DNA from 2 places in the Selenomonas sp. oral taxon 138 str. F0429 genome. Region 2 is predicted to be linked to the other one. Evidence: predicted binding sites of a transcription regulator. Region 2 holds the regulator's gene; the other holds the start of a gene.
The links. The regulator HrcA, encoded in region 2, represses chaperone genes, less so after heat shock. The targets are predictions, from matches to a motif close to TGTTAGCACTCNNNNNNNNNGAGTGCTAACA.
Positions count from the first base shown of each region.

Region 1: groES (co-chaperone GroES) is a predicted target of HrcA. The motif match lies at 1,153-1,183, and genes of this name have one in related genera.

Region 1 is NZ_KB290947.1:75,931-88,032, reverse strand. It holds gene HMPREF9163_RS07365 (methyl-accepting chemotaxis protein) at 1-1,042, shown strand, start outside; gene groES (co-chaperone GroES) at 1,222-1,503, shown strand; gene groL (chaperonin GroEL) at 1,529-3,157, shown strand; gene HMPREF9163_RS07350 (NAD(P)H-dependent oxidoreductase) at 3,352-4,674, shown strand; gene HMPREF9163_RS07345 (TonB-dependent siderophore receptor) at 4,749-6,728, opposite strand; gene HMPREF9163_RS07340 (ABC transporter substrate-binding protein) at 6,858-7,808, opposite strand; gene HMPREF9163_RS07335 (ABC transporter ATP-binding protein) at 7,834-8,664, opposite strand; gene HMPREF9163_RS07330 (iron ABC transporter permease) at 8,669-9,694, opposite strand; gene HMPREF9163_RS07325 (YjbQ family protein) at 9,946-10,467, opposite strand; gene HMPREF9163_RS07320 (triose-phosphate isomerase) at 10,486-11,193, opposite strand; gene HMPREF9163_RS07315 (GntR family transcriptional regulator) at 11,338-12,066, shown strand.
Region 2 is NZ_KB290925.1:82,543-94,644, reverse strand. It holds gene HMPREF9163_RS00455 (filamentous hemagglutinin N-terminal domain-containing protein) at 1-7,533, shown strand, start outside; gene hrcA (heat-inducible transcriptional repressor HrcA) at 7,718-8,752, shown strand; gene grpE (nucleotide exchange factor GrpE) at 8,746-9,318, shown strand; gene dnaK (molecular chaperone DnaK) at 9,355-11,214, shown strand; gene dnaJ (molecular chaperone DnaJ) at 11,224-12,102, shown strand, end outside.

The DNA.
Region 1 (12,102 bases), on a different contig from region 2:
ACATCTGAGTGCTGTCGCGTCCGGAGACCTTTCGCGTGAGATTCCGCGCGAACTCTCTGACCGTGCGGATGAAATCGGTACGGTCGTCAAGGCACTCGGAAAGATGCAGGGCTTTATGAAGCAGGTGCACGAGGAGGCGGAGCAGACCGATGCGATGGTTGCCGAGCTTGAGGAGATGCTGCAGGGGCTCAACAATGACACGCAGGACATGTCTGCCGTGACCGAGGAGATGTCTGCAGGCATGGAGGAGACAGCGGCGTCCACCTCCAGCGTCCAGCATCTCAGCGAGGGGCTCAGCGAGGGGATCAAGGGCGCGGCGGATGCAGCGCATGCCAGCGAGGCGTATACGCGTGAGGTGGAGCAGCGCGCTGCCGATCTCCAGACGAGCATGGAGCAGTCGCGCCTGAACACACGGCAGATCTACGGCGGCACGAAGGCCTCAGTGGCAGAGGCCATCGAGTCCGCGAAGGTCGTCGAGCAGATCGACCAGCTCACACTCGAGATTTCCGAAATCGCCGAGCAGACGAACCTCCTAGCGCTCAACGCGAGCATTGAGGCGGCGCGTGCGGGCGAGCAGGGACGTGGCTTTGCCGTGGTCGCGGGCGAGGTCGGCAAGCTCGCCGAGCAGTCGCGCGGCACGGCAGAGAAGATCAAGGGGCTCACGGGGCAGGTCACGGGCTCCGTGCAGGCACTCTCAAGCGGAACTTACAAGCTGCTTAGCTTCATTGACGAGAATGTTCGCAGCGACTACGACCTCATGGACAAGACGGCTGAGCAGTATAAGGGGGACGCAGAGTATTTCCGGAAGACAGCGGAGGTGACGACCTCGCGCTCGCGGAAGCTGCTCGACTCCGTCAGCGAGATGAACGCGGCGATGGAGGGCATCCGCAACGCGACCCACGAGGGCGCGGAGGGCAACACACGCATTGCGGAGAAGGTCGTCAGCATGGCGGCCGAGTACGAGAATATCCTTGCCAAGATTCAGAGCTTCAAGGAGGGGACGGCACGCCTCAAGAACCTTGTGGCGGCGTTCAAAGAATAAGATTTCACGACAAACAACAAAGAGCTTTTCGCGGCTCTTTGTTGTTTTTTTGACTTTTTTACAAAAAACTATTGACTTTTTGACTTAAAACCTTTACTATAGACATCGTAAGTTAGCACTCAGCAAATGAGAGTGCTAACACGATGAAAAATTGTTATGAAAACTAGGAGGCAGATACCATGATTAAGCCACTGGGCGAACGTGTTGTCATTGAAGTCGCGGAGAGCGATGTCACGACGGCGAGCGGCATTGTGCTCCCCGACACGGCGAAGGAAAAGCCGCAGAAGGGCAAGGTCGTTGCCGTTGGCACAGGCAAGCTGCTCGATAACGGACAGCGTGCAGAGATGGAGGTCAAGGTCGGCGACGGCGTTGTCTTCTCAAAGTACTCGGGCTCCGAGATCAAGGTGGACGACAAGGATTACCTCATCGTTCGTGAGAGCGATATTCTGGCGATTCTGTAATAGATAAATTTTGGAGGCAGTATAAATGGCAAAGCAGATTCTGTTTGACGAAGAGGCACGCCGCGCACTTGGCCGTGGTGTGGATGCACTTGCAAACGCGGTCAAGGTCACGCTCGGCCCCAAGGGACGCAACGTCGTGCTCGACAAGAAGTATGGCGCGCCGACGATCACGAATGACGGTGTGACGATTGCACGCGACATCGAGCTCGAGGATCCGTTCGAGAACATGGGCGCACAGCTCGTGAAGGAAGTTGCGACGAAGACGAACGACATCGCGGGCGACGGCACGACGACGGCGACCCTCCTCGCACAGGCGATGATTCAGGAAGGCATGCGCAACGTCGTTGCGGGCGCAAACCCGATGATCGTCAAGAAGGGCATCGAGACGGCTGTCAAGACGCTCGTCGAGGAGATCAAGAGCAAGGCGCAGAAGGTTGAGACAAAGGCGAAGATTGCACAGGTTGCGGCAATCTCCTCCGGCGACACCGAGGTCGGCGACCTCATCGCAGAGGCAATGGAGAAGGTTGGCAAGGATGGCGTCATCACAGTCGAGGAGTCCAAGTCCATGGACACGAACCTCTCGGTTGTCGAGGGCATGCAGTTCGATCGTGGCTACATCTCCCCGTACATGGTGACGGACACGGAGAAGATGGAAGCCGTCATGGACGATCCGTACGTACTCATCACGGATCGCAAGATTTCGTCCGTTGCGGACATCCTGCCGGTGCTCGAGCAGGTCGTAAAGCAGGGCAAGCAGATCGTCATCATCGCTGAGGATCTCGACGGTGAGGCACTCGCAACGATCGTTGTCAACAAGCTGCGCGGCACGTTCAAGGCGCTCGCAGTCAAGGCTCCGGGCTTCGGCGACCGCCGCAAGGCAATGCTCGAGGACATCGCAATCCTCACGGGCGGCACGGTCATCAGCGAGGAGATCGGCCGCAAGCTCGACAGCGTGACGCTCGAGGATCTCGGCCGTGCACGTCAGGTTCGTTCCTCCAAGGAGGAGACGACCATTGTCGACGGGGCAGGCGACAAGGCACAGATTGCGGCGCGTGTCGATCAGCTCAAGAAGCAGATTGCAGAGACGACGTCCGACTTCGACCGTGAGAAGCTGCAGGAGCGCCTCGCAAAGCTCTCCGGCGGCGTAGCTGTCGTTGAAATCGGTGCGGCAACGGAAGTCGAGATGAAGGACAAGAAGTACCGCGTCGAGGATGCGCTCAATGCAACGCGTGCAGCGGTTGAAGAGGGCATTGTTGCGGGCGGCGGCACGACGTTCATTGACATCCTCCCGGCACTCGACAAGATCCAGGCAGAGGGCGATGTGAAGGTCGGCGTTGAGATCGTCAAGCGCGCAATCGAGGCTCCTGTTCGTCAGATTGCGGAGAATGCAGGCCTTGAGGGCTCCGTTGTCGTCGACAGCGTGAAGAAGGCAGGCGATGGTGTTGGCTTCAACGCACTTGAGAACACCTATGTTGACATGATCGGCGCGGGCATCGTGGATCCTGCGAAGGTTACGCGCTCCGCACTCCAGAACGCAGCGTCGATCGCGGCGATGGTGCTCACGACCGAGACGCTCGTCACGGACAAGCCGGAGCCTGAAGCTCCGATGCCGGCAGGTGCGCCGGGCATGGGCGGTATGGGCGGCATGATGTAAGCCCTCCGCGCAGCGGTCTGATGTAAATACGAAAAGGTACGTTTCTTTACAAATGGAAACGTGCCTTTTTTTTGCGATAATGTTTACGCAAATTCAGTGAAAGTGATATTGTATGAATAGAAATGCGGTGCTATACTAAGTTCAGCACACAGCTGTAGATGTTCCACCGATGGGTGGGCGAAAGGAGTTTCGCAATGCTGAATATGGACAAGAAACTCGCCAAGCGCGAGGAAGAGGGCAAGATCATCCGTGCCGGCATCGTCGGCGCAGGTCAGATGGGGCGCGGTATGGTCACACAGATGGCGCTCATGAAGGGGATCATGCCCGCCATCGTCTCGGATATCAAGTTTGAAAACGTCATCAACGCCTTCCACTATGCGGGCATCAGCGACGAGGATATTGCCGTTGCAAAGACGCTCGAAGAGGCGAACCGCTACATGGAGCAGGGCAAATACGTCGCGACGGAGAACTCGGACTTCATCTCGCATGCGAACCTCGTTGAGGTCGCCATCGACGTGACGGGCGTGCCCGAGGTCGGCGTCAAGATCGCAATCGATGCGATGAACAACAAGAAACACGTCGTCATGATGGATGTCGAGACGGACGTCGTCATCGGCAGCTACCTCAAGAAGCTCGGCGACAAGAACGGCGTCATCTACACGGGCTCGGCGGGCGATGAGCCGGGTGCTGTCATGGAGCTTTTCTCCTTTGCGCGTGCGATGGGGATGGAAGTCGTGGTCATGGGCAAAGGCAAGAACAACAAGCTCGACTACGATTGCAACCCCGACACCGTACTCGAAGAGGCAACGCGCCGCAAGATGAGCCCGCGCATGCTCACCTCGTTCAAGGACGGCACGAAGACCATGGTCGAGATGACCGCCATGTCAAATGCGACCGGCTTCGTCCCCGATGTGATCGGCGGCCACGGCCCTGCGGCCTCGCCGAAGGATCGCTGCGCCGAACTCAACGAGATCTTCAAGCTCAAGAAGGACGGCGGTATCCTCAGTAAGCATGGCGTCGTTGAGTATGTCAACGGCATTGCGCCCGGCGTCTTTGTTACCGTGACCACGAAGAACGAAGAGATCGCGTATCAGATGGGCTATCACAGCATGGGCCCCGGCCCCCTCTGGACGCTCTACCGCCCCTATCACCTCTGCAACCTCGAGACGCCGCTCACCGTTGCGAGTATTGTCATCGACGGCGAGCCGACCATCATCCCGCTCGACGGCCCTGTCAGCGAGTGCATTACCGTCGCCAAGCGCGACCTCAAGGCGGGTGAGACCATCGACGGCATTGGCGGCTACACAACCTATGGCTCGATTGCAACCGCGCAGGAGACCTATGAAAAGGGGTACGTCGTCTATGCGCTTGTCAACAAGAACACGCGCATGAAATGCGATGTCAAGAAGGGCACCCTCCTCACCCTCGACATGGTTGACCTCGACACCTCGACGCAGCTCTATCAGGTACGCAAAGAGCAGGACAAGATGTATAACAACGGTTATGCGCTGAAGTAACTCATCGCCGGTATAACGAAAAATCCCTGCGGCATTGCTGCGGGGATTTTTTCGCTGTCTGGTTTTGTGCCTACTCAGAATGTCATGTGTACGCCGCCGCGCCAGATGCGGCCATCGTAGGCGAGCGCGTCGCTCTCCTTGTCGAAGATGTTGTCAATACCGAGGTAGGCGCTGAACTGCTCGTTGAACTTCTTGGTAACAACGAAGTTCGTCAGTGCGAGAGCCGCGTCCTTATAAACGGTGTGCGCAGCCCTGCCTCTGCCGACCTGCTCCGCATAGCGGTAGCCTGAGATCCAGTCCTGCCAGAGTGTTGCGTTCCAGCCATGACGCGGGTCATCGTAGCTGAGCTGGAGGCTCGCCTTGTGGCGGGCGCGTCCCATTAGGCGCGTGTTAGTCTTATCGTCCTGTGCGTCGAGGTAGGTATAGAGCCCACGCAGGGCGAAGCCGCTGCCGAGATCCTGTTTCGCCTCAAGCTCGACACCCTGTATCGTGGCGCTGTCGATGTTCTGATATGTACCAGTTGAGAGGATAGTAGGCGGCGGAGGACCGGGGATGACGGTGTTGACTACATTGACGTTGATCAAGTCTTCCACTTTGTTGTGGAAGTACGTGAGCTTACCGAAGGTCTTGCCGCGCTCGCCCTCGATTCCAAGGTCGAAGTTCAGCGCCTTTTCGGGCTTCAGATCGGGATTTCCAACAATATGGACATTCACCCGCGCAGCAGGTGTATGCCGCCAGTCAAAGTAGAGTTCGCTTGCCGTCGGAGCGCGGTAGGCAGTGCCAACATTCGCCTTGAAGCGCAGTCCTTTGCTCATTTTGTAAGTTGTGCCGAGCTTACCCGTCACCTCGCTGCCGAATACGTCGCTGTGATCCCAGCGGACAGACGGGATGATCGTCCAGCGCGGGCTGGCGAGCCACTCATCCTGCACATAAAGTGCGGCAAAATCCATCGAGCTGTCGCCAAGTTGATTGGTCACACCTTCAAGCGTCGTTGTCTTGGAGCCTCTGATGCGCGTGCTCTCGTAGTCCTCCTTGCGGTATTCGCCGCCGACGGTCAGCAGATGATCCTTTGCGATCTGCATGGAGCGTCTGCCGTCGAAGATCAGGGAGTTGTACGTCATATCGTCAAAGCTGTGGAGGCTGCCGTTGGTGCGGCTTCTTGTTCGCTGATTCTTGTCAAAATAGGTATAGTACACTTGCATCTCATAGTCGCCGCGGCTGTCGCGTCCCGAATACTTTGCGCCCGTCGAGATGCGGTCATGGTCGTAGGTTGTTTTCTGCGTGGCGGAGTCCTTCATGTCGAGATCTTCCTTCAGATAGTCGAAGAAGACATCGAGCCACTTGTCCCTTGCCACGTCCATACGGCCGTCGATGTTGAAGAAATACTTCTTGCCGTATATATTACTGATCGTGTCGGTACCGCGCTCGCGCACGCCCGTGCGCTTGAAGCTCGTGCTGAACGCCCATTTGCCGACCTTGCCGGAGTCGAGACGGAGACCTTCATTGTTCTGGCGCGTCGTCCAATCGAGGGTAACAGAGGTCTGCGCCTCGGCGGGGCGCTTCCGTATGACGTTGATGACGCCGCCGAGCGCCTCCGAGCCGTAGAGGGAGCTGACCGCGCCGCGCACAATCTCGATCCGTTCCACGTCGTCCATGTTGACGCGTTGCAGCTCATAGTAGTTCATCGTCTCGCTCGTATTCTCCGTACGGACGCGACGTCCATCGATGAGGATGAGCGTCTGATTTGTATTCATGCCGCGGATGGCGGAGCGGTTGCCGACCATCGTGTTTTCCTGCAGATCAATGCCGAGGGCGAGTTTGAGCGCCTGTACAAGGTTTTCCGCGCCCATCTTGTCGATGTCCGCGCGCGTGATGACCTCGACGGCGCTTGGTGTCTCCTTGATCTCCTGCTCCGTGCGGGATGCAGTAACGATAATCTCATCTGTTCGCACGTTCGTATTGGATGCACTTTCTGCAGCATAGGCGGGAACAGACATCGCGCCGAGGACGGCGGCGGTCAGAAGGAGTCTTTTCTTTGTGTGTCTGTGTAACATCTTTTCATCTCCGATCACTGTATATCAAAACTGTCTGCACCGAGTTCCATGTGCGAAACAGCGGCGCAGGCCCTGCTTTTCGTTCTGCTCTCCTATGAGTGTGTGCTGTTTTCCTGTGGATTCCTCCTTTCACTGTGATGCAGGATACATGATGTCTGCGAGCGTTTGGAGTGCATCCGCAGCGCGGATACCCGGGTTCACCGCAAAGAGATCATACGGCAGTACGTAGACGCGGCCGTTCTTCACTGCATCGACATCGGCCCATGCCTCGCTTTCCTGCAGATCGCGTCGCATCTTCGGTTCGAGGGTCTCTGCAGGACCATGTACGATAACGAAGATGACGGCTGGATTCTCGCGTGCGACGAACTCCATGGAGAGCGGCAGGTAGGCGCCGTCTCCGTCCGCGTGATCGGCAATATTGCCGCCGCCTAGCATCTCGATCAGACCGCCGGTAAAGCACTTTGACGTGCCCATGTTAAAACTGTCGGGCGCCCCGAAGACGAGGAGATTCTTCGGCGGCATACGCCCTTCGGTTTTTTTCTTTACGGAATCGAGCTTTTGCTGAATCGCTGCAATTTGTGTCTGGGCATTCTCTTCGTGTCCTGAGAGCTTGCCATATAGCTCGAGTGCGCCGAACAGTGAGGGGACGTCATCGAGCGCTCGAATGTAGAGCGGTACGCCTGCATTGCTAAGTGTTTCGACGAGTCCCGTGTGAAATGGTACATTCGTACCAATGACAAGATCCGGATGCAGCGCGAGGATCTTTTCGATATCGGGCTGATGTATGATGCCGACCTCTTCTGCGTCAGCTGTCTTTTCCTTTACCGTTTCGGAGAATACCTGTGAGGTCGGCTTCCCAACAATGTTTTCGGCACCGCCTGCTGCGACGTAGAGGTCGAGGTTTGAGGGATTGAGGATGACGACGCGTTGAGGATGCGCCGGGAGTGTGACTGAGCGTCCTGTACTGTCGGTTACCGTGAGCTCCGTTTCTTCCGGTGGCGCCTGCTCGTGCGGCCAGAGAAGGAAGAGGGCTGCCGACGCAAGACAGAGAATCGCTGCAATGATACCGAATTTTCGCATAGGAACCTCCGTGATGTATAGGTGATTATGTGTGTGAGGGAGCGCTTTGCTCATGCGCAAGATCCTTTGCAACACGCTCCGGCAGGCAGAGCTTCGTCTGACGCCCTGCAATCTCGATATCGCTGACGCGGCTCTCCACACCGTAAAGACCACGCACGAGTTCGCGTGTGAATACGGCGTTCGGCGACCCGTCTGCGAGAATCTCTCCGGCGCAGACGGCAATGAGCCGCTGCGCGCTGCGTACGGCCTGGTTGAGATCGTGCAGCACCATGACAACGGTGAGGCCGAGCGCATCGTGAAGCTCTTCCACGAGCTCCATGAGAGCGAGCTGGTGACGGATGTCGAGATACGTCGTCGGCTCGTCGAGGAGCAGTGCCTCCGGCTGTTGGGCAAGCGCCATCGCAAGGCGTGCCCGCTGACGCTCACCGCCGGAGAGGGCGCGGATCGGGCGCATGGCAAAGGACTCCATTCCAGTTCGCATCAGTGCCTCACGACAGATATCTCCGTCCTCTTTTGAAAACGTATCCCAGAACTTTCGATGCGGCAGCCGTCCCATGTGAACGAGTTCGAGCACCGTGATGTCGTCCGGGGGATCTGCACTTTGTGGAAGAAAGGCAATCCTCTGTGCGACCTCCCGCTCCGTTCTGCTCCAGATATCCGTGCCGAGGAATTCGACCACTCCACTGCGCGGTTTCAAGAGCCGGGCAAGTGCCTTGAGGAGCGTCGATTTGCCTGAGCCGTTCGGCCCGATGATGGCGGCGATCTCCGCGCGCCGAATGGAAATGTCGACGGCGTGAATGATCTCAGTACTGCCGTAGCTAACGGAAAGATCGTGTGTGCGCAGCAGTTCCTCCATGTCGTCACTCCCTTCTCATGCCCTTCTTGAGCAGGTAGAGAAAGAAGGGGGCACCCAAAAAGGACATGAATACGCCGACGGGGACTTCGATCGGAGCAAATGCGACGCGCGCTGCAGCGTCTGCACCTGTCACCAGCGCCGCGCCCCAGACCGCTGAGGCGGGGAGCAGCCAGTCGAAATCAGAGCCGGTCAGCAGACGTACCATATGCGGTACGACGAGACCGACAAAGCCAAGCATGCCGGCGGCGCTCACGGCAGACGCGGCAAGCAGCGCAGCGAGCAGGAGGAGGATGAGTCGGGCACGCGCGACATTTACACCGAGGCTGCGCGCCGTCTCTTCTCCGAGCTGCAGGGCATTCAGCCAGCGGCTGCCGAGCAGCGCTCCTGCGATTCCTACGAGTGTGTAGGGGAGCACCATTTCGGCATGGCTCCAGCTGCGTCCGGCAAAGCCTCCCGCCATCCAGTTCACGGTACCCTGTATGCGGTCGGAGTAGAACACCATCAGTGCCGTCATCGCCCCACCAAAAAATGCGGCAATGGCAACCCCTGCGAGTACCATGCGTATCGGATGTACGCCGTTCTCCCAGGAGAGGGCAAAGACGAACGCTACAGCGATCATTGCACCAACGAATGCGCCGAGCGGAACGAACTTCGTCTCAGCCGGGAGCAAAATCATGATGCACATGGCAGCAAGTCCTGCGCCTGCTGAGACACCAATGATACCAGGGTCAGCGAGCGGATTTTTCAGAATACCCTGTAGGATGCAGCCCGCCAGTGCAAGATTGATGCCCGTTAAAGCACCCGTGATGATGCGTGGCAGGCGAATATGCCAGAGAATACGGTAATCCTCAGGCGTTCCGTTTCCCAGCAGCGTCGGCAGAATATCATGAGGCGCAACCCTGACCGCACCCGATGAGGCGCTCGCAATCAGGGCAAGTATGAGTATGAAAAGGCCGATCCCGAGAGCCAGTCGCCGGCGAAACGCACGCGGGTGCGTGTCCGTGCAGGAGTTTCGTTCCAACACTTCCATAAAACACTCCATTCAAATATGATATAGATAATTGTTATCAATAATGAGGTAAAATAAAAAGGGAATACATCCCTCTATGATTATGCAGCAATGCGTTTATTGCAGAAATTTCCTTCTGTAATGATTCCATCATTTTCTCGTTGGTAGAATACATTATTGTGTGAATCTTGTCAACTTAAAAAATCAGATAAAAAAGGGATTACCGTATGAGGAAATTTTACATCCTCATACGGTAATCCCTTTGAATGAGTTTATTCGCCCATCACGACAATCGTGCATTTTCGCGTGCGGGCACGCGTGCGGTCGAAGTCGACGAAGTAGCAGTAGCCCGTTGTGCCGACGGCGAGCTTGCCATCCGCAACCTCGAATGTCTCCGAGGAGCCGATGAGGGTCGCCTTGAGATGCGCATCGCAGTTCCAGAGCGCCGTGCGGTCACCGGCAGGGAGGTATGCTTCGGCATCCGGCCAACTCTCGACGGCGCGGTAGTGCTCTTCGCCCGGATACTGGTACTGGTTCCAGCCCGTCTGGTTCGGGATGAGCTTCTCGAGGACGGCGTTCAGATCGTTCTGCAGGAACTCCGTGCCCGTCTCGTCTACATCGTGCACGAACTCCTCGAAGAAGACGGCGCAGGTGGTATGCGGTGAAATGACGGTTGCAATGCCCTCCTGTATGCCACTCTCGGCGATGGCGGAACGCAGCTCCTCCGTGATGTTGATAAAGGTCGGCGTATTTCCGTGAGATGTGAGCGACAGTTTTTTCTTGAATACAGCCATTTGATCTCTCCTCCGCGCCTATGCCGCACTGTCCTGTGACTCACGCACCTCGGCGGCGCGTACAATGGCCTCTGCCATCTCAAGAATCCGCTTTGCCGGATCGGGGGCGCTGAGGATGCCGCTCGTTGCACCGCTGCCGTCTGCACCGAGGCGTACGACACGATAGACATCGTCCGCCGTCGTGATGCCCGAGGCGATCATGATGCCGATGCCGGGGTCGATCGTGCGGATCTTCGCAACGATGGCGGTTGTGTAGCTGTCGTCTGCTGTCTTGCCCGTACCGATAAGGTCGGTCGGCTCGCAGAGGAGGATGTCGGGGCGGAATGCGGCGATTGCCGTGCCCTCGGCGAGGGAATCCGCGCAGGCAATCGTCTCGATGCCGAGCTCGCGCGCACGCGCAATCGTCTTGGCGAGCTCTGCCATCGTCATCGGGTTCTCCGCGTGGTTGAGGAAGGTCGCACGTGCGCCTGCCTCATAGATCGCCTCGGGGAGAAGATGTCCCATGCCGCGGCCGGGTCGCAGGCTCTCCATCGCCTGTGCCGTGACGATGATCGCCTCCGTGTTCTCACGAATGTAGCGGATGTCGGAGAACGGGCAGGTGAAGTAGATCTTCAGACCCGTCTCTTTGGCGGCATGATCGGCAGCGTGCGCGAGTGCGAGCGACTCCTTGCCGTAGAGATAGGACTTCGGGTTGACAACGAGGAATGGGGCAAGACTGCTCTTCATGATGCTGACCTCCTGTATGAGATAAATGATTACCATTGGTTAATAAAATGTTACCACAGGTAAAATACACTTGCAAGGGAATTTTTGTTGACAAAAGGACAAGTAATTCTATACTATAACAAAGGTAAAAGAGGAGGGCTGTTCATGACGGGCAAAAAACGCGAGCGTCTGCACGAGAAGATTCGCGATGCGATGGAGCGGCAGTTTGCCGACCTTGCGTATTTCTCTCCGATTCCGGGCGAGCGGGAGCTGTGTCAGATGCTCGGTGTGAGCCGTCCGACCGTGCGCAAGGCGCTCGAGCTGCTCGAGGCGGAGAACAAGATTGTGCGCATGCAGGGGCGCGGCTCGTTCTACACGGGGGAGAAGATCCCCGTGGATTACTCCGAGGCGGCAGAGCGCGGCTTCGGGTTGGCGCAGATGTTCTCGGCGGAGGGGCGCGTGACACGCAGCACAGTTCTGCAGCAGGTGGTCGAGCCCGCGCGCGGAAACCTCGCGGCGATGCTCAGCCTCACCGAGGGGACGCTCGTCTTTCATCTCAAGCGTCTGCGCTATGTGGACGAGAAGATCTATGCGGTCACAGACGACTATATCCCGCTTGCGTTCTGCCCTGAACTCGTGCACACGGATTTCACGGCGCATGGGCTGCTGCGTACACTTGCGGCACATGATGTCCACCCCTTTGCGGAGGACAAAACAATCGAGGTGATCCGCGCGACGCCCGAAATCGCGCTCTACCTAGAGGTGGAGGAGCAGGCGCCGATCTTCGTCACGCGCATATTGACAACAGATCGCGAGGGGCAAATCATCCAGTATGCAACCTCGAAGGCGGATGCGTTCCGCAGCCGATTCCGTGTGCGTTCGACAAAGAATTAACCACTGGTAAATAAAACGATTGACAAATGGACTCCT
Region 2 (12,102 bases):
ACGCTCTCGAATACGGGCAACAAGAACACGACGTTCAAGGCGAACGCCGTGGACTTTGCTGCGGGCGCAAACCTTGCGGCGGGTACGGGCACGATGACGATGGTGACGGATGCCGTTACGAACTGGAACAATGCGACGTTTGCCGACAGCGATGGAAAAGGTACGTTTGCCCTTCAGCCCAAGACGGCGGGTGCTTTCACCGTCGGCGGATCGAGCACACTCGTCTCGGATGCAGGCCTGGGCAAGCTCAAGGCGGGCAATTTTAAGAACGTCTCCGTCGGTGCAAAGGACAATGTCGGCACGGCGACCATCGCGGGCATCACGAGCGGCAATATGCCCAAGTATACGAGCATCCTGACGCAGGGCAAGATCGACATTACGGGTGCAGTCAACGGCACGTCCGGCGATACGCTGGCGCTCCATGCCGATGCGCCCGGTACGACGCTCGGCGACGGTCTTTCGCAGAGTGCGCCGATCACGGTCGGCAATCTGCTGCTCCTCGGCAAAGGCTCGATGGATCTCAGCACGCAGGCGAATGCGATTCAGAACATTGCCGCCGACATGTCGGATGGCAGTTTGAAGCTCAAGAACAATACCCACATGAAGGTCGCCGTCGTTGAAGACCGCACGGTAAATCCTGCGAAGAACGTCGACGGCCTCAAGACGAAATCGACGGACATCCAGATGGCGGCAGGGCAGAAACTCACGGTCGAAGGAAAGCTCAATTCCACGGACGACACGAAGATCGAGGCCGACGATCTCGACCTCGGGAATAACAAGGTCAATGTCGGCAAGAAGCTCACGCTCGAAAAGGCGACGAAGTCGCAGGCGATCAACGTCGGCACGGGTGCGGGCGACTGGAACGTCAACAACGCGAATTATGGCGAAATCAAGATCGGCGGCGCATCGCAGACGGGTGCGGTCAATATCAAGGGCGCAACGTTCAAGAAGCCCTCGGACATCGAGACGCAGGGCAACGTCAAGCTTGAGGGTACGAACAAGGCGGGCGCGGACGGCAAGTCCGATATGAAGATCAAGGCGAGCACCGCCACTCTGCCGAACACGGGTGATACGCTCGCCGTCAAGAATCTGGAGCTCGACCTCTCGGGCGGTCTCGATCTCGGAAATGGCAAGATCCTCGGACAGAAGGATGGCAAGGTCAAGACCAGCGGTGTTCCCTCGGGGAAGGATATCTATATCAAGGACGATGCCGCCGGTGTGCCGACCAATGGCTATCGGATTTCCTACCGCACGATCAATGACGTGCTGGACGGATTCGGCGGCTTCGATGTCGCGGGCGATCAGCACCTTTACTTCTACGGCGGTACGGTCAACAAGTCCATCAATGCGTCGGGCAAGCTCGGCGTCGAGGTACGCGACAATCTCTCCATCGAGGGCAAGGGTACGAAGCTCACGATCGGTGCAGATCCGACGCAGGCGGGGCACGATCCCGCCTCGGTTATCACGGGAGGTTTTACCGTCAAGCAGGGCAAGACCGTCCACGTCAAGGGTGAAGGTGCGACACAGAAGGGCGAAGGCGCAGAAATCAATATCAATACGGGCGGCAACATCCATCTCGAACAGGGCGCGGCACTGAAGGTCGAGGGCAACTATGCACAGGCGACGCTCAATGCACGCAGCGGCGATGTCGTGCTGAATGCTGATGCCAAGGTGCAGGTCGCTCCCGGCTCCACGCCCGTCTGGGTCGATGTAACGGGCAACAAGGTGCAGCTTGATGCGAAGGCGCAGCTTGACTCCGGCACGGATACGCAGGGTGCGCTCCGCGTGCATACGGACGAGATCGTCACGCCGACGGCGGACGACGGCGTGACGAATATCGTCGGCAAGAGCGGTCTTGTCATCACACGCAAGACGGCGGGCGATTTGACGCTCAACAACGCTTCTACGGGCGCAGGGCTTCATGTCACGAGCGACCAGCTCAACGGCAAGCTCTTCGGCAACGAGTTCTCGGAGCTTGTTCTCGGTGACAATCTCAGCCAGACGGTCACGGTCGACGGCCTTGAGGCAAACAATCGCGTCGTGGTCAAGACGGCGGAGACGGGCAAGGTCACAATCGGTGTGGGCGGACTCAAGGTCGGCACGGACGGCTCGAATAAGCCCTACAATGTGACGCTGACCACTGGTTCCATTGAGAATCCGAGCGGCGGCAAGATGAACATCGGCGCGGGCAGTGCGCTGAACCTCTATACGAACAGCATCGCGAACCTCACCCCGAGCAGCGGCAGTCCGTCCGTCACAGGCACAGGCACGCTCGGCATTGGGACGTACAACGGCTCGAAGACCATCGGGCTTGGCGACGGTGCGACGGGCGATCTGCAGCTGACGAACAATAAGTTCACACAGGTATTTGGCCCGAACTTCTCGCATTACGCCATCGGCAACGGTACGCAGGGCACGATCAACGTCGCAGGCTCTTCCCTCACGCAGGATGTGACGCTGCAGGCGAACAATATCAACTTCGCAGGAGATATGACGCTTGCGACGGGAAAGACGCTCGTCGTCAACGCCAAGACGGCGGCGGATCAGACGGCGGGCAAGATCAAGGCGGCGAATCTCGCCGCCGTCGGCGGCAACATCGCGCTCGAACAGGCGAACGAAATCGGCACGCTCGCCGCCGACGCGCTCTCCGTCAAGGTCAAGTCGAATGCCTTGACGATCGGCGAGATCACGACGCCTGCGGGTGCAGCCGTCTCCTCGCGTACGATTACGGGAGTCAAGGCGGGTGAATCCGGCGGCACGGCGGGCGACATCGTATTGTCTGCGGACGCCATGACCTTCAACAAGACCGTCGAGGGCAAGGGCAATCTGACCATACAGCAGGCGAATGCCGCGACGAACCTCAACGTCGGCGCGACGGGTACGGGGCTGAATCTGCCGGAAAATCTCTTCGGCGGCGCGAAGATCAAGGACGGCTTCAAGCACGTCTATCTCGGCAGAGAAGACGCGGCGGGCGCGACAAAGGTCGACGGCAATCTGAACTTCGTCGATCCGACGACAATCCGCTCAGGGAAAACCGCAGGCTCGATGACGGTTGACGGCTCGGCAAACATTCGAACGAATGGCAACGACTTCGCACTCGAATCGAAGGATTTGACGACGGCGGCTGGAAGCTCCGTCGATACGGGCACGGGCGCACTCACGCTCAAGACCGATGCGATGAACTTGAACGGCAAGATGAAGGGCAAGAAAGCGCTCAATATCCTGCCGATCTCGCATGGTCGGGATCTCAAACTCGGCGGCACAGTGAATGATCCGACGAAGCTCTCCTTGCTCGACAAGTATTTCAATGGAAACAACCGTCAGTTCTGGGAGTATGAGATCATCAACATCGGCGACAAGGGAGGCGGCGGCAGGCTCTATCAGAGTGGCACGATTGACATGCCGTTCACCGTCAAGATCCAGCAGGCGATCACGAGCGGCACAGGTGGCGTCAACCTCTCCGGCTCGATCAATACGCACGGCAGGGACTACACCGTTGCCAGTCGTGAAGTCAATCTCGATGATGCGCATATCAATGCGGACGGCGCTGACCGCGATCATGACGGCAATGTCGCCATCCAGGCGGACAAGCTCAACACGGCGAACGGCAGCACGATCACAGGCCACGGCGACGTCTCCTTCGACACCTATACGCCGGGCAAGACGCTCAACTTCGGCACGCCTGGCGCGGGCGGCTCTGCCTCCGATCCCACACTTCCGTCCGACATCTTCAGCGGCACGGGACTCCTGCGCAAGAACCCCGACGGCAAGGGTTTCAAGAAGATTCGCATCGGAGGTCAGAATGCAGGAGATATCAAGGTCGGCAACGTCGACCTGCCCGAGGGGCTTGCCGATGCCGTATCCATCAAGACGAACAAAGATGTCACCTCGACGGGCGTCTTGAAATCCGTTCCGACGCTCGAAGTAGATGCACATAACGTAAATCTCACGGGGCCAAACGAGATCAAGAACCTCGGCAATATCACGTCCGCGACGGGCGTTTCCGTCGAGACGAAGGGCGGAACGAATGTCACGGGTAAGATCACGGGCAATAACGCCGCCATCAATATCAAGAACCAGGACGGCGGCAACGTCACGATCGCGCCCGGTGGACAGATTGTCGGCACGGGTACGTCCGATGTCCTCATCGAGGCGAAGGGCGGCGCCTTCAAGAACAAGGGGGGCGCAAACGCCATCAAGACCGCGCCCGGCCAGCGTTATGTCGTGCATACGGAGGACTCTGTCGAGAATGAGATCGACGGGCTTGTATTCCAGTTCCGTAAATACGGCGTGGACTACAGCAATCGCAGTTCTTTCCCCATTCCTGCGGGTCAGAACGCCATGTTCTACAAGTATCAGCCGGAACTCAAGCTGTATTCGACCCGTGCCTATGGCGATGCGAACGGCGCATTCTTTGGCGCGGCATCGGGCTTCCAGATCGTTGATGACGGCAATGCGAAGCGCCGTGCGCTCGACAAGACGGAGGTAGATTACATTCGCGCTCATGTAGGTGATTCGGGGACGCATAGTTTCGGTACGACGGTTCATACGAACGTCAATGCTGATATCAATACAACGAATGGCGAGGTCAAGAAGGCATCGACCGATGTCAATATGCGTTCGGGTGCGCATACCTACGGTTCAGATTCGACCATTCCCAATGAGAAGATCACTTATCAAGGGCACAATGACCTCAACTACAAGATCACAGTCGACTACCGCATCGTGCCGCGCGTCGTCACGGTCACGGGCAAGACCTCGACCGTAAATTACAACGGCAATCCGCACAGCTACACGGGCAACGCGGGGGTCACGTTCTCAAACTTCGCGAACAGCCAGACGGAAAATACAACGGGACTTCTCTCGGGTGCTGTTTCCTATACCCCGATTGCGGATGCGACGAAGACGACGGGCTATGCGCAGGGTGCTGTCCATGCGGGCGAGTACAGTGTTGACCTGAAAAACAGCACGCTCTCCGCGACGAACTACAAATTCAAGTACGTTCCAGGCAAGCTCACGGTGAAGCCCATCGACATCCACTTCACTGCGCCGAGCGGCGAGCGCATTTATGGCACATCGAACGACAACGTGACCATGACGTCGAGCACGACGCATACGGGCACGCTCCTTACGGGCGACAGTTTTGCGAAGTATACAGTCACGGCGGCGGATGGCGGCGGCAACGCCGTCACGGAGCGCACGGGCGTCGGCACTTACACTATGACCTTAAATGGTGCGGCGCTCGCCACGGGAAGCCGCAGCCTTGCGACGGACTACCATATCACGTCCGATCCCGGCACGCTCACGATCAAGAAGCGTGCGCTGACCCTCACGGCGGGCGACAAGTCACGCGTCTACGGTGATGCCAACGGGGCGGCGGGGTATATTAACAACACGGCGAAGGTCAACGTCGCTGCAGCTACCGCGACGACGGGACTTGTGGGCGGCGACGCCATCGACGATGTGACGGAGACGATTGACCCGTCGGCAACGGTTACGACGAATGCGGGCACGGCAGGTCTTTGGACAAAGGCAAGCGCGGCGCACTTCTCGTCGGGTACAGCAAACAATTACAACATCACCTACGTTGACGGACACTTCAACATAACGAAGCGGCCGCTGACGCTCGTCGCAGGCGACAAGAACCGCATCTACGGCACGGCGAACGCGACGGCGGGCTATGTTAATGGCACGAATCTCTTCCGCGTCAAGGCGGGCACGAACCTCGTCAACGGCGATACGGTTTCGACGGTCACGGAGACGATTGATTCGCGTGCGACCGTCACGACGGACGCAGGCACGGCAGGACTCAAGACGAAGATTGCAAATGCCGTCTTCGGCACGGGAAATGCCAATAACTATGACGTTCGCTACGAGGACGGCAATTTCGCCATCACGCCGCGCGACTTGACGCTTCATGCGGGCAGCAAGACGCGCATCTACGGCACGGAGAACTCGACCGCCGTCTATACGGGCGGCACGACGAAGTTCCGTGCCGACGCCGCGACCGCCACGACGGGACTCGTGAACGGTGACGCGGTCGCTGACGTCGATGAATCGACGGACGCCCTCGTTACGACGAACGCCGGCACGGCGGGACTCAAGACGCAGATTACAAATGCACGCCTCGCAGGCAATCGTAAGGCGTCGAACTACAACATCACCTATGTCGACGGTGGGTTTGCCATCACGAAGCGCGACCTCTACATCACGGCGGGTGACAAGAGCCGCGCTTACGGCGCAGCGAACAGTCTGGCGCACTATGTGAACGGCACGCGTCTCGTCAACGTGCGTCCGACAGATGCAGTAAGCGGACTCGTGGGCGGTGATGTGGTTTCTTCCGTTACGGAGACAATCGACCCGACCGCAACGGTTACGACCAACGCAGGTACCACGGGGCTTTGGACACGTTCCTCTGCGGCGCAGTTTGCGCACGGCACGGATGCCAATTACAATATTCACTACGCAGACGGCAGGTTTATCATCACGCCGCGCGAGGTACTTATCACGGCGGGCAGTGCCTCCCGTGACTACGGTGCACCGAATCCCGTCATAACCGCATACATGATCGAGCGTGGCGACCACACATCGCAGCGCGGTCTGCTCGTGGGCGACGACATCAGCGGCATCACATCGCACTATGATGCGGGTATGAACGCGACGACGCGCGGCGGCATCTATCGGGGCGTGATCCATGTCGATCCTGCTTCCGTTGAAAGTGGCTATGCAGGTGCGTCGGCACGTTCCAACTATCGCTTTAACTACGCACCCGGTAATTTGACGATTGCTATGCGCGGATTCGATATGAGTACGCCCGAGGGGGCTGTCGTAACGACGAGCAGTGCTGCTGCTGCGCAGGTAACGACGGGAACGACGAACGGTGGAAGCGGCGTGACGACCGCAGCCGTTCCGACTGAGAATCGCACGGGCAGCAATCCGCCCGCCGAGGGAGTAACTGTTCAGATGCCGCAGGATGCGTCACCGACGAACTGGGCAAATCGTGTTGTCCTGACGAATGGCAGCACGCCCGAGGCGCATGATTTCGTCGAACACAAGGACGGCTCGTTCGGGTTTGATCTCGGCAGGACGCGTGGTGACCGCGGGTTCCATCCTGAGAATCCGGCACACAATACGTCTGAGGCAATCCCTGTGCTCTTTACGGATGGCGGCTCGCGCGACCTTGACGGCATCTATACGGTCAACTATTCACCGGAGAAGCTGGCGATCAAGCCCTCCTCGAAGAAGGTTGACATCCCCGATCCGAAGGAAATCCGCAATACGTCTGCGCAGGCACTCAGCTTCCTCTACCAGACGACGAACGGCGCCTATGAGGTGACGTTTGGCAACGGCATTGTGACCCTCTATCCGCAGGATGAAGCGGCACTGTCGATCATCACGAACGAGGATCGCAAGGCGGAGCGCGCCGTGCTCTCCTCGGGACTGCTCACGGCGATTGAAGACCTCGGCGTGACGCCTGTAGAGATTCGCGCCGTCTACATCTTCAATGTATTGGATGGGCAGAGCGAAGAGTAATATGCCGTAATGCAAAGCCTCCCCCGTATCATCGAGGGAGGCTTTTCGCATGAAAAAATATTTGACTTTTTGTCATTTTTGCTCTTGACTTTTTGCTTTTTACCGTGTATATTCAGTATAGATTTTGATTAGCACTCAGTTTTAGAGAGTGCTAACAGAGATTGAAAGGAGAGGAGAGGGGTGAATGTCGGACGATCTGGACGCACGCAAGAGTCAGATCCTGTGGGCGGTCGTCGATGACTATATCGCATCGGCAGAGCCGGTCGGATCGCGGACACTCGCGCAGAAATACAATCTCGGCATCAGCCCTGCCACCATTCGCAATGAGATGGCGGATCTCGAGATGCTCGGCTACCTCGAGCATCCCCACACATCCGCCGGGCGCATCCCCTCATCGAAGGGGTACCGCTTCTACGTCGATGGTTTGCAGCCCGTCGCTCCTGTGACGGATGCCGAGAAAAAGAAGATACACGATTGGTACCACAGGCGCGTGCGACGCCTCGACGAGGTGTTTCAGGAGACGGCGCGCCTGATTGCGGACGTAACGCACAATGTTTCGCTCGTGCTCGCACCGCAGGCCGCGCAGTCGACGTTCCGCATGCTGCAGTTTCTGCCGCTCGACATGACGCACGCAATTGCCGTTCTCATGACGGATGCGGGCTTCGTCGAGAACCGCATCGTCGAGATTCCCGACGGTGCGACATTCGCAGATTTTCAGCGGATGGCGGGGGCAGTCAATGAGACGCTCTCGGGCAAGGCACTCAGCGATGTGACGAAGACGGATATGCGCCGCGTGCGCGATGCGATCGGCGATGAATCCATCTTCGTGGCCGCCGTGGAGGTCATGCACAGGGCGCTCGAAGGGCGCTCGGAGGATCGCCTCTACCTCGGCGGCACAGCACAGCTGCTCGGAAATCCCGAGTTTCAGGATCTCGAGCGCGTCCGTGCGATGCTGCTTGTCCTCGAGCGCGAGGATCTCGTGAAGGATATCCTCCACACGCACGCGGGCGAGGGGCTTGAGGTCACGATCGGCCGCGAGAACAAGAGCAGTACGTTCTGGGACAGCAGTTTTATCACGGCGACCTATCATGTCGACGGCAGGCTGCTCGGGACGATTGCGGTGCTCGGCCCCACGCGCATGGAATACGCGAAGGCGATGCGCATACTCGACTATGTAAATACGAATCTAACAGAGATGATCTATCAGCTGAAATGGTAGGAGAGGTGAACGGCTTGCAGGAAAAGGAAGAGATGACGGCAGAGGAGCAGCCCGTGGAGGATGTAACTGACACGGAGGCGGAATCTGCGGATGTAACCGTGGAGGATGTGCCCGCAGAGGAGGATAGGACGTCCGAACTAGAGGCACAGCTTCAGGAAAAGAACGACCGCATCCTGCGTCTTCAGGCGGATTTTGAAAACTTCCGCCGCCGCACGGCGAAGGAAAAGGAGGAGCTTGCAGCCGTTATCACGCAGAATATCCTCACGGATTTCCTGCCGCTCCTCGATAATTTTGAGCGGGCGATGGCGGTGGAGCAGTCCGATGTGGAGGCGTTCCAAAAGGGCGTGGAGATGATCTTCACGCAGCTGCGCGAGGTGATGGAAAAGCACGGGCTTGAAAACATCGAGGCAGAGGGCGCACCCTTTGATCCGAATGTGCATCAGGCGGTCATGCGCGTCGAGAATCCCGATGTGGAGGACGGCACGATCACCCAGGTGCTGCAGAAGGGCTATCAGGCCAAGGGCAGGGTCATCCGCCCTGCCATGGTGCAGGTAGCAGGTAACTAAGCAAATAACATCTATAAGATTTTGGAGGAATATAAAATGGCTAAAGTAATTGGTATTGACCTTGGAACGACGAACTCTGTTGTGTCGGTCATGGAGGGCGGAGAGCCCGTCGTTATTACGAATCCTGAGGGCAGCCGCATCACGCCGTCCGTCGTGGGCTTTACGAAGGACGGGCAGCGCCTTGTCGGTCGCCTTGCAAAGAATCAGGCGGTCTCGAACCCCGACCGCACGATCTCGTCGATCAAGCGCCATATGGGTGACCCGAACTATCATGTGACGATTGACGGCAAGAACTACACACCGCCCGAGATCTCTGCGATGATTCTGCAGAAGCTCAAGAGCGATGCAGAGGCATATCTCGGCGAGACCGTTACGCAGGCGGTCATCACGGTTCCTGCGTACTTCAACGACAGCCAGCGTCAGGCAACGAAGGACGCGGGCAAGATTGCAGGCCTCGAGGTGCTGCGTATCATCAACGAGCCGACGGCGGCGGCGCTTGCATACGGCCTTGACAAGGATCAGGATGAAACGGTGCTCGTCTTTGACCTCGGCGGCGGCACGTTCGACGTCTCTATCCTCGAGCTCAGCGAGGGCGTGTTCGAGGTCAAGGCGACGAACGGCGACACGATGCTCGGCGGCGACGACTTCGACAAGAAGATCATGGACTGGATGGTCGAGGAGTTCAAGAAGGAGAACGGCATCGACCTCTCGCAGGACAAGATGAGTGCACAGCGTCTCATCGAGGCGGCAGAGAAGGCGAAGATCGAGCTCTCGAGCATGAGCCAGACGAATATCAACCTGCCGTTCATCACGGCGGATGCCTCAGGTCCGAAGCATCTCGACCTCACGCTCTCTCGTGCAAAGTTCGATGAGTTGACGGCGGATCTCGTGGAGCGCACGATGGTTCCGACACGCAAGGCGATGGAGGATGCGGGGCTCTCGAGCAACGAGATCGATAAGATCATTCTCGTCGGCGGTTCGACTCGTATTCCTGCGGTACAGGATGCGATCCGCAAGATCCTCGGCAAGGAGCCCTCAAAGGGTGTCAACCCGGATGAGTGCGTCTCCATCGGCGCAGCAATCCAGGGCGGCGTGCTCGTCGGCGAGGTCAAGGACGTGCTGCTCCTCGATGTCACGCCGCTCTCGCTCGGCATCGAGACGCTCGGCGGTGTCTGCACGAAGATCATCGACCGCAACACGACCATCCCAACCTCGAAGAGTCAGGTGTTCTCGACGGCGGCGGACAATCAGCCGGGCGTTGAGATTCACGTTCTGCAGGGCGAGCGCGAGATGGCGGCGGGCAACAAGACGCTCGGACGCTTCCAGCTCACGGATATTCCGCCCGCACCGCGCGGCGTTCCCCAGATCGAGGTTAAGTTCGACATCGATGCGAACGGCATTGTCAACGTGTCGGCGAAGGATCTTGGCACGGGCAAGGAGCAGAAGATCACGATTCAGTCCGACAGCGGCATGAGCAAAGAGGATATCGAGCGCATGGTGAAAGAGGCGGAATCGCACGCCGCCGAGGACAAGAAGCAGAAGGAAGCCGTCGATGCACGCAATGCGGGCGACTCCCTCGTCTATCAGGCGGAGAAGGCGATCAAGGATCTCGGTGAGAACGCCGATCAGGCACTCGTCTCTAAGACGCAGATCGCGATTGACAAGCTGAAGGAAGCGCTCAAGGGCTCGGATATCGAGGCGATCAAGGCGGCGACCGAAGAGGCACGCCAGCCGCTCTACGAACTCTCTGCGGCGGCTTATCAGCAGGCACAGCAGGCGGCGGGTGCCGCAGGTGCCGCGCCGGGCACAGATACAAATGCGGGCGCACAGAGCGGCGCGCAGGATGACAATGTTGTCGATGCGGAGTTCACCGAAGTCAAGGATGATAAGAAGTAAGGTGGTATCGTGAGCGAGAAACGCGATTACTACGAAGTCCTGGGCGTCCAGAAGGGCGCCTCGGACGATGAGATCAAAAAAGCATATAAGAAACTCGCGCGCAAATACCATCCCGATCTCAACCGTGACGACCCGAAGACCGCCGAGGAGAAATTCAAGGAGGTCAACGAGGCGTACGATGTGCTGAAGGATCCGCAGAAGAAGGCGGCGTATGACCAGTTCGGTCACGATGCCTTCGACCCGCGTCGCGGGGGCGGTGCCGGAGGGGGCAACCCCTTCGGCGGTGCCGGCGGATTCGGCGGCTTTGACATGAATGACATCTTCGATATGTTCGGCATGGGTGGCGGCGGACGCCGCGCGCGCCGACAGGGTCCCGAGCGCGGCGCAGACCTGCGCTACGATCTCGAGATTTCGTTCGAGGAGGCGGCGTTCGGCAAGGAGGTTGAGCTCTCCATCCCGCGTGAGGAGAACTGTCCGACTTGCGGCGGTTCGGGCGCGGCGAAGGGCTCGAGTGCCGAGACCTGTTCGACCTGTCATGGGTCAGGGCAGGAGCAGGTCATGCAGCGGACGATGTTCGGCAGCATGATGACCTCGCGCACGTGCAGCCAGTGCCACGGCACGGGCAAGATCATCAAGAATCCGTGCGGTGACTGCCACGGCACGGGGCGCAAGCGCGTCACGAAGACCATCAAGGTCAACATCCCGCGCGGTGTGGACGACGGACAGCGCGTCCGCGTTTCGGGCGGCGGCGAGGCGGGTGTGCGCGGCGGGGCGAACGGCGATCTCTATGTATACATCTTCATCCGTCCGCATGAGCTCTTTCAGCGGCGCGGCAACGATGTCCTCATCGAGATTCCGATCACCTTCGTACAGGCATCGCTCGGCGAT